DNA from 4 places in the Streptomyces sp. NPDC053426 genome. Region 3 is predicted to be linked to each of the others. Evidence: riboswitches for the same ligand, from Rfam matches in the RefSeq annotation. Region 3 holds a riboswitch; each other region holds the start of a gene.
What was found. A riboswitch is a leader RNA that binds a small molecule or an ion and turns the genes downstream of it on or off. The one in region 3 is predicted to bind cyclic di-AMP.
Positions count from the first base shown of each region.

Region 1 (3,200 bases), on a different contig from region 3:
CTGGAGCTGTGGCACCGGCGGTCAGCGGCCCGGCCCGCCCTGGAGCACGCGGCCCGCGCGACCGCGCCCCGGGTTCCGGTCGCCGCGGCACCGTGGGCGGGGTACGGCTGGTACGGCGCGTACGGCGGCTACGGGCATCCACCGCACGGACAGCCGCCGTACGGGTACCCGTACACCACGCACGACCCGAACGCCCGCCGGTCCTGACGGCCCCGCACCGCCCCCGAGAACACCCGACCGGCAGCCCTGACGTCGGGGGGTCGTCGTCGGGACTGCCGGGGTTCGGAAGCGGTGGGGCTCAGGGGGTGAGGCCCTTGCTCTGCAGCCACGCCATCGGGTCGATGCCCGAGCCGGAGCCGCCGGAGTGGACCTCCAGGTGGAGGTGGGCGCCGGTGGAGTTGCCGGTGGAGCCGACGCGGCCGATCACATCGCCGGTGTTGACCTTCTGGCCGACGCTGACGCTGATGGAGGACTGGTGGGCGTACCAGACCTCGGTGCCGTCGTCGAGCGTGAGCACGGTCTTGTAGCCGTAGGAGCCGTCCCAGCCGGCGGAGGTGATCGTGCCGGTGTGGACCGCCTTGATCAGCGTGCCCGTGGGGGCGGCGAAGTCGAGGCCGGTGTGGTAGCCGGAGGACCAGTAGGCGCCGGCCTGGCCGAAGGTCGAGGAGAGGGTGTACGAGGAGGTCGGCAGCGCGTACTGCTTGGCCAGCTCGGCGAGGCGCTCGGCCTCGGCCTTCTTCGCGGCCTCCTCCTCCGCCTTCTTCTTGGCGGCCTCGGCCTTGGCCTCGGCCTCCTTCTCCGCCTTGGCCGCGGCCTCGGCGGCCTGCTTCTCGGCGGCGGCGACGGCCTCGGCGGCGGCCTTGGTCTCGGCCTGGCTCTGCTGCTGCTCGACCTGGGCCATGATCCGGGTGCGCAGCGCCTCACCGGCGCCGGCGGTGCCCTGCTCGGTGTCGGCGGCGGTCATGGCGAGGGTGCTGAGGGGGGTGGACGATCCCTTGGGGGTTTCCTCGTCGGAGATGAGGGAACCCACGTTGGGGAGGTCGGGCATGGAGATCGAGACCGGCGGCTTGCCGGTCTGGGCGCTGGCCATGCCGCCGGCGCCGACGGCCGCTATGACGCCGACGCCCAGGACGGTGGAGCTGCGGGCGAGTCCTCCGCCGCGCTGCTTGGAGACGCGATGCCGGCCACGTACAGGGCGAAGGGACTCCGCGGTGGGGTTCCACTCCTCGAAGGGGCCCTCGTCGGTGCGGCCGGCGCCGTAGGCGACGGTGTCGCTCGGCTTGAACGGGGCCTCGGGGGCAGGCGGGTTGGACGCCACGTGGGCGCGCTCCTTTCCTTCCGTCTTCGCCTACCGGGTTAGCTGACGGGTTCGGAGCGGGAAGGTCTCCTACGCGCGTATACGAGCCGTGTTGCCACGGCGGTATCCACGCGATTCACCCCATGGTGGTGGTTCCCCGGTTCCCTTGCGGGATTCGGCGCGTGCGCACGGAGCCGCCTTCTGTGACGGCTGGGACGACCGCGCTGCGTTATCGAACGTTAATAGACGCGAGGGCCGGATTCCAAGCCGTTCCTCTTGATCGTTAACGATTTCCGGGGGGACTTAAGCTCCACGAGCGGCCAAAAACGGGCGAGTTGACCGCTCCTCAGGTCGCCTCGCGTGGCGGGTGGTTTCTGACGGTGTGTCAGTTGTTATGCGCTGCGGGGTGGATCGCTCACGTTGAGTGAGAACGGGGAATGGGTGAGGAACGGGCGGGGAGCGGATGGGGAGCGGAAAACACCGAGGGCCGGAATCCTTTGGATTCCGGCCCTCGGCCTTCAGTAGCGGGGACAGGATTTGAACCTGCGACCTCTGGGTTATGAGCCCAGCGAGCTACCGAGCTGCTCCACCCCGCGTCGGTAGGACCAGTGTACGCCATCAGCGGGACATGGCGCACACCCATTACCGGCGGCCCGGTCTCAGCGGCCGAACAGATGAGCGTTGGGTGCCTTGGCGCGGTCCTCGTGCTCCGGCAGGACGACCACGGTGGCGCCCCCGTCCGCCAGCACGCCGCTGCCGTCGGCGCCCGCCACGAACGTGTCCGGCTCGCGCCAGGCCGTGACCACCCGCCGTACCCCCGCGTCCAGGATCAGCCGGGCGCAGGGCGCGGGCCGGGACGCGCGGCGGGAGCAGGGCTCCAGGCTGGAGTACACGGTGGCGGTGACGAGCCGGGGGTCCGTGGGGTCGGTCTTGGCGAGCGCGGCCTCCTCCGCGTGCACCACCGGGTCGGCGCCCTCCCGGGAGTGGCCGCGCGCCAGCTCCGTACCGTCGGCGGCCACCACGACCGCGCCCACGCTGAACGCCGTCTCCGAGGGCGGGCACTCGGCGGCCAGCTCGCAGGCGAGGGCCAGCCAGTGGTGGTCGGCGGCGGAGGGCAGCGGGCCTGTGCCGGGGGCGGTGGGCTCGTAGCGCGTCAGGACGACGTCGCCGACCGGGCGGGTCTCGACCATCCGCAGCCGTCCGCCCTGGTAGGCGCCGGGGCCGAAGAGACGGGGGGCCTTGGGATCGCCGACGAACAGCGGGGCGAGGACCAGCTGGAGCTCGTCGGCCAGCCCCTCGGTGAGGAGCTGCGTGTGGACCGTGCCGCCGCCCTCGACCATGAGCCGCCGCACCCCGCGCTCGGCGTGCAGGTGCTCCAGCAGCCGCCGCCAGTCGAGCTCGGCGCCGAGCGGGACGACGTCGGCGGCGAGACCGAGGGCGTGGGCGCGCTCGGCGCCCCGGTCGGTCGTGCAGAGGACCTTCTCGCCGCCGGTGTGCCAGAACCGGGCCGCCGGGTCCAGGTCGCCGGAGCCGCTGACGGTGACCTTGAGCGGGTACTCGGCCCGGCCCGCGGCGAGGCGGGCGGCGCGCCGCTCGGGCGAGTTGACCAGCAGCCTGGGGTTGTCGGCGCGGATCGTGCCGGCGCCGACCAGGATGGCGTCCACGGACGCCCGTACCTCGTCGACCCGGTCGAAGTCGGCCGGGCCGGACAGCAGCAGCCGCTCGGGGCCGGTGTCGTCCAGGTAGCCGTCGAGGGAGACGGCGGCGGACAGCAGGACGTACGGGTGCGGCATCGGCGTACTCCGGGTGGGGCAGGTGTGGGGGTCCAGTCTGCCGGTCAGGGCTCGATCAGCCCCACGCGGATGGCGTACCGGGTGAGTTCCAGGCGGTCCCTCAGGCCGAG
Region 1 covers NZ_JBVJKE010000003.1:15,499-18,698, forward strand. The annotation lists gene ACZ62B_RS06955 (PrsW family intramembrane metalloprotease) at 1-207, shown strand, start outside; gene ACZ62B_RS06960 (M23 family metallopeptidase) at 299-1,318, opposite strand; cyclic di-AMP (ydaO/yuaA leader) riboswitch at 1,331-1,488, opposite strand; tRNA gene ACZ62B_RS06965 (tRNA-Met) at 1,820-1,893, opposite strand; gene ACZ62B_RS06970 (dihydrofolate reductase family protein) at 1,957-3,090, opposite strand; gene ACZ62B_RS06975 (response regulator transcription factor) at 3,135-3,200, opposite strand, start outside.
Region 1: linked by a shared signal. The riboswitch ahead of ACZ62B_RS06960 (M23 family metallopeptidase) and the one ahead of ACZ62B_RS11720 (C40 family peptidase) in region 3 are both predicted to bind cyclic di-AMP.

Region 2 (3,200 bases), on a different contig from region 3:
GCCCAGTGGACGTCGTCCCGCCGGATGTCGAGGGTGCCGCGGGGCGGCAGGGGCGGCCAGGCCTGTTCCGGATCGGCGGGGGTGTCCAGGCCGAGGGCCTGCCCGGCGCGGAGCGCGACGCGGGTGTGCCCCTCCGGCGACAGGTGCAGCCGGTCGGCGTCCCAGGCCCTGCGGTCCTGGACGCTCCTGAGGGACCACAGGTCGAGCACGGGGCAGCCGTAGCGGTCGGCGACGGCCCGCACATGCCCGTTGTACGTCGCGATCTTGCCGCGCAGATGCTTCAGCAGGGGCACGCCACGGGTGTCGAACCCGGTCGTCACCAGCACCGTGCCGGACACGGCGGTGAGCGCGGCGATCGCCCGCTCGAACCGCTCGGCCACCTCGTCCGGGTCGCTGCCGGGGCGGAGGATGTCATTGCCGCCCGCGCAGAACGAGACCAGGTCGGGGGCGAGTTCGACCGCCTTCGGAAGCTGGTCCGCCACGATCTGGTCCAGCAGCTTTCCGCGTACGGCGAGATTGGTGTACGCGAAGTCCCCCTCGGGCCGGAGGTCCGCGAGAAGTACGGCGAACCGGTCGGCCCAGCCGACGAACGCCCCGTCGGGGCCGGGGTCGCCGACGCCTTCGGTGAAGCTGTCCCCCACCGCCACGTACGACCCGATCACTGCTCTGCTGTCACTCTTCGAATCGTCTGCCACAACCGCTCATGATTCACCTTCGAATGTGACCTACGCGACCGTAAGGAAGGGTTGACGTGCGGTGAGATAAGACACTCTCAAAATGTTGGCCAATTCCGGAATACGCCGAAGGCCGGCCCCGGGGATCGGGGTCCGGCCTTCGGCGTGCGTGTCAGGAAGGTCGCCGCGGGGGTCAGCCGATGGAGACGCCCTTGGAGCGGAGGTAGGAGATCGGGTCCACGTCCGAGCCGTAGTCCGGGGTGGTGCGGATCTCGAAGTGCAGGTGCGGGCCGGTCGAGTTGCCGGTCGAACCGGAGAGGCCGACCTGCTGGCCGCCGGTCACGGTCTGGCCGGCCGAGACGGAGAGCGAGGACAGGTGGGCGTACTGGGCGTAGTGGCCGTCCTCGAGCTGGATGACGACCTGGTTGCCGTACGCGCCGGCCCAGCCCGCGGAGACGACGGTGCCCGCGCCGACGGCCTTCAGGGAGGTGCCGGTCGGGACGGCGAAGTCGACGCCGGTGTGGTAGCCGCTGGACCACATGCTGCCGGCCACCTTGTAGGCGGTGCCGAGCCCGGCGCCGGGCACCGGGGAGCTGTAACCGGAGGCGCTCGCGGCCTGGTCGGCGCCCGTGGTCTGGGCGGAGGCGTCCGAGGAGGGCTGCTCGGCGGGCTGCTCCGCCGGCTTCTCGGCCTCCTGCTCCGAGGCCTGCGGGGCCGCCGGGGCGGACGACTTCTCCGGCGCGCTCGTGGCGGCCTCGCCGTCGACGGAGAGCTTCAGGCCGGGGTGGATGAGCGACGGGTCGTCGCCGATGACCTCGCGGTTGTCCGTGTAGAGCTGCTTCCAGCCACCGTCGACGTGCTCCGTCTCGGCGATCTTCGCGAGGTAGTCGCCGGCCTTCACGATGTACGTGCGGCCGTCGTCGCTCTTTTCGGCGGTGGCCTTCTGGCCGGCCACGGAAAGGGACTGGACGGCCTTTTCGGGGGCGGCCCCCGGCGTGGCGGCGTGCGCGCCGGCGGCGCCGAGAAGCGGCAGGGCGAGTGCGGCGCCACCGGTTCCGGCGACGGCGATGGAGCGGGTGAAACGCTGGGCCTTGGTACGGCGGTGCTTACCCTTCGCGGGCATGTCGAATTCCTCTCCGGCGCCTACGAGGTGAGCTGTCGGGTGCGGGCTGGAGATGCCCGGCCGCGTTCTGGCGCGACTTAACCCCAAGCCGTTCCGGGAACCGGAACAGGCAGTGGTACCTGTGGGTCCCCCGCTCCTGCCGTGCACGGGTCAGTGTGGGTACGGGCTCCGGGCGGCGGCAGGATTGGGCGTCCGTCCGGATCGGTGGCGAACGTAAGCGACCCGGACGCGAGGGGACAAGCGCGATGTTCACCGCGAACGCGTTTTTCCGTGATCCAAAGGCGGAATTGACGTCACCGAGCGTCAGCCGGGATTCCTTTTCCCCCGTGAATTCCCTTGTCGTTCCACAGAATTACGTGAGCATGGCGACAACGCATCGTCACGGATATGACGCTGCTCACGCACCCCTTCCCCATCTCCCTTTCTTTCGGGGCACGTTATGGCGAATCCACCTAATCGGACAGAACGCCCTAATCGCCGGATCGCAGGCGCCGCAGCCGCACCACCGCGGCGTCCAGATCTCCCCGCAGACCGGTGCGCAGCCCGTGGTGCAGCAAGAGGGCACCTCGGTACGTTTCGCCGGTTTCGCGGCATTCGTACGACGCCTCCGGGTCGAGGCCGCGCAGCCGGAGGGCCGGAACGGGCTCTCCGTAGTGCTGCGCCTGGAGGCAGGCGAGGACGACGGTCTCGTCGCCGAGGACGTACTGCACCGCGCTCAGTCCGCCCTCCGGAGGGCGCAGCCGGTACAGGTCGCCGCGCTGGACGACGGGCCGGATCTCCTTGTAGAGCGCGACCCACTCCCGCGCCTCGGCGAGTTCCTCCTCGCTCCACCGCGCGAGGTCGCCGCCGACGCCGAGCACCCCGGCCATGGCGCCGACGAACCGGAAGCGCAGCGGACTGACCCGCCCGTTGAGCATCGCGTTCGGGCTGTCGGTGACCCAGGCGGCCATCACCCGGGCCGGGTGGAGCTGGCTGAAGCCGTGCTGAATGGCGAGCCGGTCGAGCGGGTCGGTGTTGTCCGAGGTCCACACCTGGTCGGTACGGGAGAGGACCCCCAGGTCGATCCGCCCGCCGCCGCCCGAGCAGGACTCGAAGGCCACGCCCGGATGGGCCGCCCGCAGCCGGTCCAGCAGGGCGTACAGGCCGCGCACGTGGTCGGTCCACAGCCGCTGCGGGTACGGGTCGTCCGGCCAGCCGGCGTCGGTGGAGCAGCGGTTGAAGTCCCACTTCACATAGTCGACGGGGGTGCCGGAGAGCAGTGCGTCGAGCTGCTCCCAGAGGTACTCCCGCACGTCGTCCCGCGCGAGGTTGAGCACGAGCTGGTTGCGGTACTCCGTGCGCCGGCGGCCCGGCTGGAACTGCACCCAGTCGGGGTGTGCGCGGTAGAGGTCGCTGTCGGGGTT
Region 2 covers NZ_JBVJKE010000041.1:17,183-20,382, reverse strand. The annotation lists gene ACZ62B_RS38595 (SGNH/GDSL hydrolase family protein) at 1-662, opposite strand, end outside; gene ACZ62B_RS38590 (M23 family metallopeptidase) at 868-1,797, opposite strand; cyclic di-AMP (ydaO/yuaA leader) riboswitch at 1,802-1,959, opposite strand; gene ACZ62B_RS38585 (alpha-galactosidase) at 2,268-3,200, opposite strand, start outside.
Region 2: linked by a shared signal. The riboswitch ahead of ACZ62B_RS38590 (M23 family metallopeptidase) and the one ahead of ACZ62B_RS11720 (C40 family peptidase) in region 3 are both predicted to bind cyclic di-AMP.

Region 3 (3,200 bases):
CTGGTACTCGTCGACCATGACGTGCCGGAAGCGGCGGCGGTAGTGCTCGGCGACGTCCGGGAAGGCGCGCAGCAGATTGACCGTCGTCATGATCAGGTCGTCGAAGTCGAGGGCGTTGGCCTCCCGCAGCCGCGACTGGTAGAGCGCGTAGGCCTGGGCGAGGGTCTTCTCGAATCCGTCGGCGGCCCGGGCGGCGAAGTCCTCCTCGTCGATCAGCTCGTTCTTCAGGTTGCTGATCTTGGCGCTGAAGGACTTCGGCGGGAAGCGCTTGGGGTCGAGCTCCAGGTCGCGGCAGACCAGGGCCATCAGGCGCTTGGAGTCGGCGGCGTCGTAGATCGAGAACGACGACGTGAAGCCGAGCTTCTTGCTCTCGCGGCGCAGGATGCGCACGCACGCGCTGTGGAACGTCATGACCCACATGGCGCCCGCGCGCGGGCCGACGAGCTGCTCGACGCGCTCCTTCATCTCGCCCGCGGCCTTGTTGGTGAAGGTGATCGCGAGGATCTGGCCCGGGTGGACGTGCCGCTCGGCCAGCAGGTGGGCGATGCGGTGGGTGAGCACGCGGGTCTTGCCGGAGCCGGCGCCGGCCACGATGAGCAGCGGGGAGCCGGAGTGCACGACGGCGGCGCGCTGGTTGTCGTTCAGCCCCTCCAGCAGCGCGGCGGCGTCGATCACCGGGCGCGGGGCGCCGTCGCGGTAGTAGCCTCCCCCACTCTCGGCTTCGCTCGAGCGGGGGGACCCCCATCGGTCCGGCGGCACGTCGAACTTCCCGCCGAACAGGTCGTCCGGGATCTGCTCCGGTACGTGCTCGTCCTCGGGCGGTGGCGGGGGCTCGCCCTCGGGGCCCCGCTGGGCCTGGAGGTCCGCCAGGAAGCTGTCGTCAAAGAGGCTGCTCATCGCTCTCCGAGTCTAGGGCGCCCCACCGACAACCCGGGGCCGCCCCGGGAACATCCCCGGAATCCGGCGGCCCGGACGGGGCGCGCACCCTCCAGAACCGCCGCCTCACCCTGAGTGACACCACCCACAAGGTCACGAAAATGTATCGGGCATATCACCCATCAACCTTCACAGGGGCCACACCAGTTGGCTACGGTGCGGGCGGGCCGTACGACCCCCACCGGCGAACCCCGCCGGGCCGCGCGGCCTCCGCCGAGTCCGTCACTGCCCTCGCGGCAGCCGGAGCCGGGGACCCACCGAGACCTTGGGGTGAATCGGCCCACTCCCCCGCGGAGCGGCCGTAGGGCAACCCTTCCGAACCACCCGCCCGAACCCGACAGCTAACCCGGTAGGCGGAGCTTTGGAAGGAGTCGCCTCCCTTGGCGTCGCACCGCAAGTCGCGCACCCCCGGCACGCGCGTGGCAGGCATACGGACCCCGGCCCTCGCCACGGCCGCCCTGACCTCCGTGGCCCTGCTGTCCCAGACGGCCACCGCCGCCCCCTCCGCCCCCTCCGCCGACGGCAAGCCGAGCCTGGAGGAGGTCGAGAAGAAGGTCGACGACCTCTACCGCCAGGCGGAGTCGGCGACCGAGAAGTACAACGCGGCCAAGGAGAAGACCGCGAAGCAGCGCAAGCAGGTGGACACGCTCCTCGACGACGTGGCCAAGCGCACCCAGAAGCTCAACGAGGCGCGGGCGGAGCTGGGTTCCTTCGCCGCCGCCCAGTACCGGACCGGCGCCGGCGTCCCCGACACCGCGACCTTCCTGCTCGCGGACACGCCGCAGGACATCTTCGACCAGCGCCAGGTGATGGACCGGATGACCGGCCGCCAGAAGGAAGCGGTCGACGACTACGTCACCCAGCAGTCCGAGACGATGAAGAAGCGCCAGGAGGCCACCGAGAGCCTCCAGACGCTCACCGAGACCCAGGGCGACCTGAAGACGGCCAAGGCCACCGTCCAGAAGAAGCTCACCGACGCGCGCGAGCTGATGTCGAAGCTGACCGCCGAGAAGAAGGCGCGGCTCGCGGCGATCGAGAGGAAGAAGCAGGAGGAGGCCGCCCGCGAGGCCGCCGAGCTCGCCCGGCAGCAGGCGGAGCGGCAGAAGGCCCAGGAGGAGGCCGCCCAGCAGGACAGCGGCACCTCGGACGGCACCTCCGGGTCCTCCGGCTCGGCCACCACGCCGTCGACGTCGACGGACTCCTCGTACGCCACCAAGGCCGAGAAGGCCCTCGCCTTCGCCCGCGCGCAGATCGGCAAGCCGTACGTCTGGGGCGCCACCGGCCCCGGCTCCTACGACTGCTCCGGCCTCACCCAGGCCGCCTGGAAGGCCGCCGGCGTCACCCTCCCGCGCACCACCTACGACCAGGTGAACGCGGGCACGACGGTCCCCGTCTCCCAGGCCCAGCCCGGTGACCTGGTCTTCTTCTACGACGACGTCACCCACGTGGGCATCTACATCGGCAACGGGATGATGATCCACGCGCCGAAGCCCGGCACGTACGTCCGCGAGGAGTCGATCTACTACGACGGCGAGTCCTCGATCCACAGCGTGGTGCGGCCCGCCTGATCCGCTCGGGAGGGGACGGAGCACGGGGGTTCCTCCGGCGCCGTCCCCTTTCCGTGCCGGCCCGCGCTACGGCACGCGGTGCCGGGCGGCCGCGTTCCCCCCGGAAACGCCGGGGCGTGTTCCGTCGTGGGCCGCGGTCACGTCCGGGCCCGTGGAACAGGCCGTCAGGTCCACAGCACCGCGATGAAGACGTTCGTCACGGTCAGCAGTCCGACCAGACCGAACAGGCCCTTCTCCACCTTCTCGTCGTCCCGCTTCACGTACACCAGGCCGAGGATCACGATCAGCAGGGCCAGCTTCACGCCGATCTTGATGTTGTCGACGGAGTAGCCCTGGGCCTGGTTGAGGCCGACCAGGACCACACCGGTGACCAGCATCGTCAGCGCACCGTGCAGCATCGCGGGGACGAACCGGGCGGTGCCCGCGCCCATCGCCTTCATCTGGGTGAGGAAGCCGCCGAGGAGCGACGCGATGCCGATGATGTGCAGACCGACGAAGAGGTGGATGAGTACGTCCATGAGGCCGGAGCCTAGCCACAGCCGCCCCGTAGCACTCCGGCGCCCTCATCCGTCCTTCCTCCGCCATATCGGTCATCACCCTGAGTGAAGACGACGAAGCCGGAACGGGATCCTGGTCACTTACGGTCACCCGGCGGTCCGCTCACGCCACTTCCGCACAACCCGTTACCGGGGCCGC
Region 3 covers NZ_JBVJKE010000004.1:477,243-480,442, reverse strand. The annotation lists gene pcrA (DNA helicase PcrA) at 1-897, opposite strand, end outside; cyclic di-AMP (ydaO/yuaA leader) riboswitch at 1,159-1,309, shown strand; gene ACZ62B_RS11720 (C40 family peptidase) at 1,317-2,504, shown strand; gene ACZ62B_RS11715 (hypothetical protein) at 2,669-3,022, opposite strand.

Region 4 (3,200 bases), on a different contig from region 3:
CGAACAGCGGGTCCTCGATGGAGACGAGCGGGTACGCCTCGACGAGCTCGGCGTAGTACTCGGTCATCTCGGCGGCGGAGCGCTCCTTGCCCTCGAAGGTGTAGGAGCCGTCCTTGTAGAACTCGGACGCGGCGACGTCGAGCGCGAGGGCGATCTGCTCGCCGGGGGTGTAGCCGGCCTCCTTGATGGCCTCGAGGATGAGGTCGAGGGCCTCGCGGTTGGAGCCGAGGTTCGGGGCGAAGCCGCCCTCGTCGCCGAGGCCGGTGGCCAGGCCCTTGCTCTTCAGGACCTTCTTGAGGGTGTGGTAGACCTCGGTGCCCCAGCGCAGGGCCTCGGAGAAGGACTCCGCGCCGATCGGGGCGATCATGAACTCCTGGATGTCCACGTTGGAGTCGGCGTGCGAGCCGCCGTTCAGGATGTTCATCATCGGCACCGGCAGCAGGTGCGCGTTGGGGCCGCCCAGGTAGCGGAAGAGCGGGAGGTCGCTGGCCTCGGAGGCGGCGTGGGCGACGGCGAGCGAGACGCCGAGGATGGCGTTGGCGCCGAGGGAGCCCTTGTTGTCGGTGGCGTCCAGGTCGAACATCGCCTGGTCGATCAGGCGCTGCTCGGTGGCGTCGTAGCCGACGAGCTCCGGGCCGATCTGCTCGATGACGGCCAGGACGGCCTTCTCGACACCCTTGCCCAGGTAACGGTTGGCATCGCCGTCACGGAGTTCGATGGCCTCGAAGGCGCCGGTGGAGGCGCCGGACGGGACGGCGGCACGACCCGTGCTGCCGTCGTCGAGGCCGACCTCGACCTCGACCGTGGGGTTGCCTCGGGAGTCCAGGATTTCCCGGGCTACGACGACGTCGATGGACGGCACGAGCATCTCCTTCTTGGATGTGACGCGGGTGAGCAGGACCCCGGAGGGTCTTGCGAGTCCGAGCCTAACCGGCTCGGGGCGATCGGGCCGCCGGTCGCCCGCCCCGTGGACAGAACCGAGAGTAAATTGTTTCCGAACGGAACAAAGCGGTTTCCGGAAACCCGGCCGTGAAAAACCCCGCCCCGGCGCGTACGGGGGAAAACGCACCGGGGCGGGGAGCAGGGGGGCAGCCGCTTACTTGAGGTGCAGCTGCTGGCCCGGGTAGATGAGGTCGGCGTCGTCGACGATGTCGTCGTTCAGCTCGAACAGCTCGGCCCAGCCGCCCTCGACGTCGTGCTCGGCGGCGATGGAGCTGAGCGTGTCGCCCTTGACGACCTTGTACTCGCCGTCGCCCTTCTCGACCTTCTCGCCGGTCGGGGTGGTGACGGTCTTCTCCTCGGCCTTCTTCTCGGCCTTCTTCTCGGCCTTCCGCTCGACCTGCTTCTCGGTCTCCTGCTCGGCGGCCGGGCGCTCGGCGGAGCGGGAGGCCTTCTGCCCGGTCTCACGGGTCTCGGTGGAACCGGTGCTCTGCGAGGAGCCCGAGTCGTTCGCGGAGGAGCCGGTGTAGGCGGCGTTGGACAGGCCCGTGCCGCAGACCGGCCAGGCGCCCTTGCCCTGGCCCGCGAGGACCTTCTCGGCGATCTCGATCTGCTGCGCCTTGCTGGCCTGGTCGGCGGTGGAGGCGTACTGCGTGCCGCCGTACGCGGCCCAGGTGGAGGCGGAGAACTGCAGACCGCCGTAGTAACCGTTGCCGGTGTTGATGGACCAGTTGCCGCCGGACTCGCACTGGGCGACGGCGTCCCACTCGGAGGCGGTGGCGGCGGAGGCGCTGCCGGCCGCCATCAGCGGGGCGGCGACGGCGGCGGAGGCGACACCGGCGACGGCGATCGCGCGGGTGGCCTTGGACGGACGACGGTGCTTGCCCTTGCCGGAGAACAGCATGGTGGATCCCCTCACCGACGCCTGCGAGGTGAGCTGTCGGGTTCGGGCCGGTTGAGTTGCCCGGCCACGCCCCTCACGGGACGCGGCTTCACCCCAAGCCCTCTCCGGTGTCAACCACCGGAAGGGGCGCTTACCTTGGGTCCCCCGCTCCTGCCTACGGCGCATGACGCGACGACTGTTCCCGTGCTGCCACTGGCAGGATTCGGCGTGGCGGCAGCCGGGGCCCGCGGTGGCGAGCGGTCACGACCGTAGACACGCGATCCGCGGAATTTCAAAGACGATCAGGGCCTCTGAGACCTATCTCTCACAGTCTTTAAACCGGACATTCGACGCGAACCATGACGCCAACTGCCGCCGCACCCGGGCTCTTTCGGGCGTCACTTTTCGTCCGGTTCGACCCCGACCTCGAGCTCCTGACCCGGCAGGATGAGGTCCGGGTCGGCGCCGACGACCTGCTCGTTCTCGGCGTAGAGCGACCGCCATCCGCCGCCCAGCTCAAGGGAGTCGGCGATGGACGAGAGGCTGTCGCCGGTGCGCACGGTGTACGAGCCGTCGGCGGCATCGCGCGAGGCGTCGGTGCCGCGCGAGGCATGCCGGCCGGACGATTCCGACGTACGGTCCTCCGCCCCACCCTCCTCGGCGGTGGCGCCGCGGTGGCGGCCGGTGCCGGTGCCTTCGGCGTCGGTGACCTCGGAAGAGCCGGTGGTCTGCCCGGACTTGTCCGACTCGTCACTCTTGGGAGTGGCCGAGGCGGAGGGGGAGGTGCCGGATCCACCGTCGGAGCCGGTGTCCGAATCCGTGCCCGAGTCGCTCGACTTGTCGGACTTGGCCGATTCACCGGCTGTTCCTTCACCGTCCTCCGCCCCTTCCGCGCCGGACGACGGATCGGACGTGGCCGACGGGGAGGACGAAGCGGACGAATCACCGGAGTCCGACGATCCGGACGAGTCCGAAGAGTCGGTGGAATCGGAAGAGCCGGAGGACCTGGAGGAGCCGGAGGAGCCGGACGTGTCCGAGGTCGAGTCCTCCGCCACGCCCGTGTCGATGTCGGCCGACGCCGAATCCTGGTTCAGGCCCGCCGTCAGTCCGCAGGTGCGCCACGCGCCGACCCCCTGGTCGGCGAGGATTCTCTCGGCCACGGCTATCTGCTGGCCGCGGCTGGCCTGGTCGGGGCTGGTCGCGTAGTCCAGTCCGCCGTAGTTCTCCCAGTCGTCCTGGGTCAACTGCAGGCCGCCGTAGTAGCCGTTGCCGGTGTTCTGGCTCCATGAGCCGCCGGACTCGCACTCGGCGACCCGGTCCCAGGTCGTGCCGTCGGCCGCGCTGGCGCTGCCGGCCCCGAGGAGCGGGATCGCGATGG
Region 4 covers NZ_JBVJKE010000009.1:266,763-269,962, reverse strand. The annotation lists gene eno (phosphopyruvate hydratase) at 1-862, opposite strand, end outside; gene ACZ62B_RS20440 (transglycosylase family protein) at 1,097-1,843, opposite strand; cyclic di-AMP (ydaO/yuaA leader) riboswitch at 1,847-2,015, opposite strand; gene ACZ62B_RS20435 (transglycosylase family protein) at 2,221-3,200, opposite strand, start outside.
Region 4: linked by a shared signal. The riboswitch ahead of ACZ62B_RS20440 (transglycosylase family protein) and the one ahead of ACZ62B_RS11720 (C40 family peptidase) in region 3 are both predicted to bind cyclic di-AMP.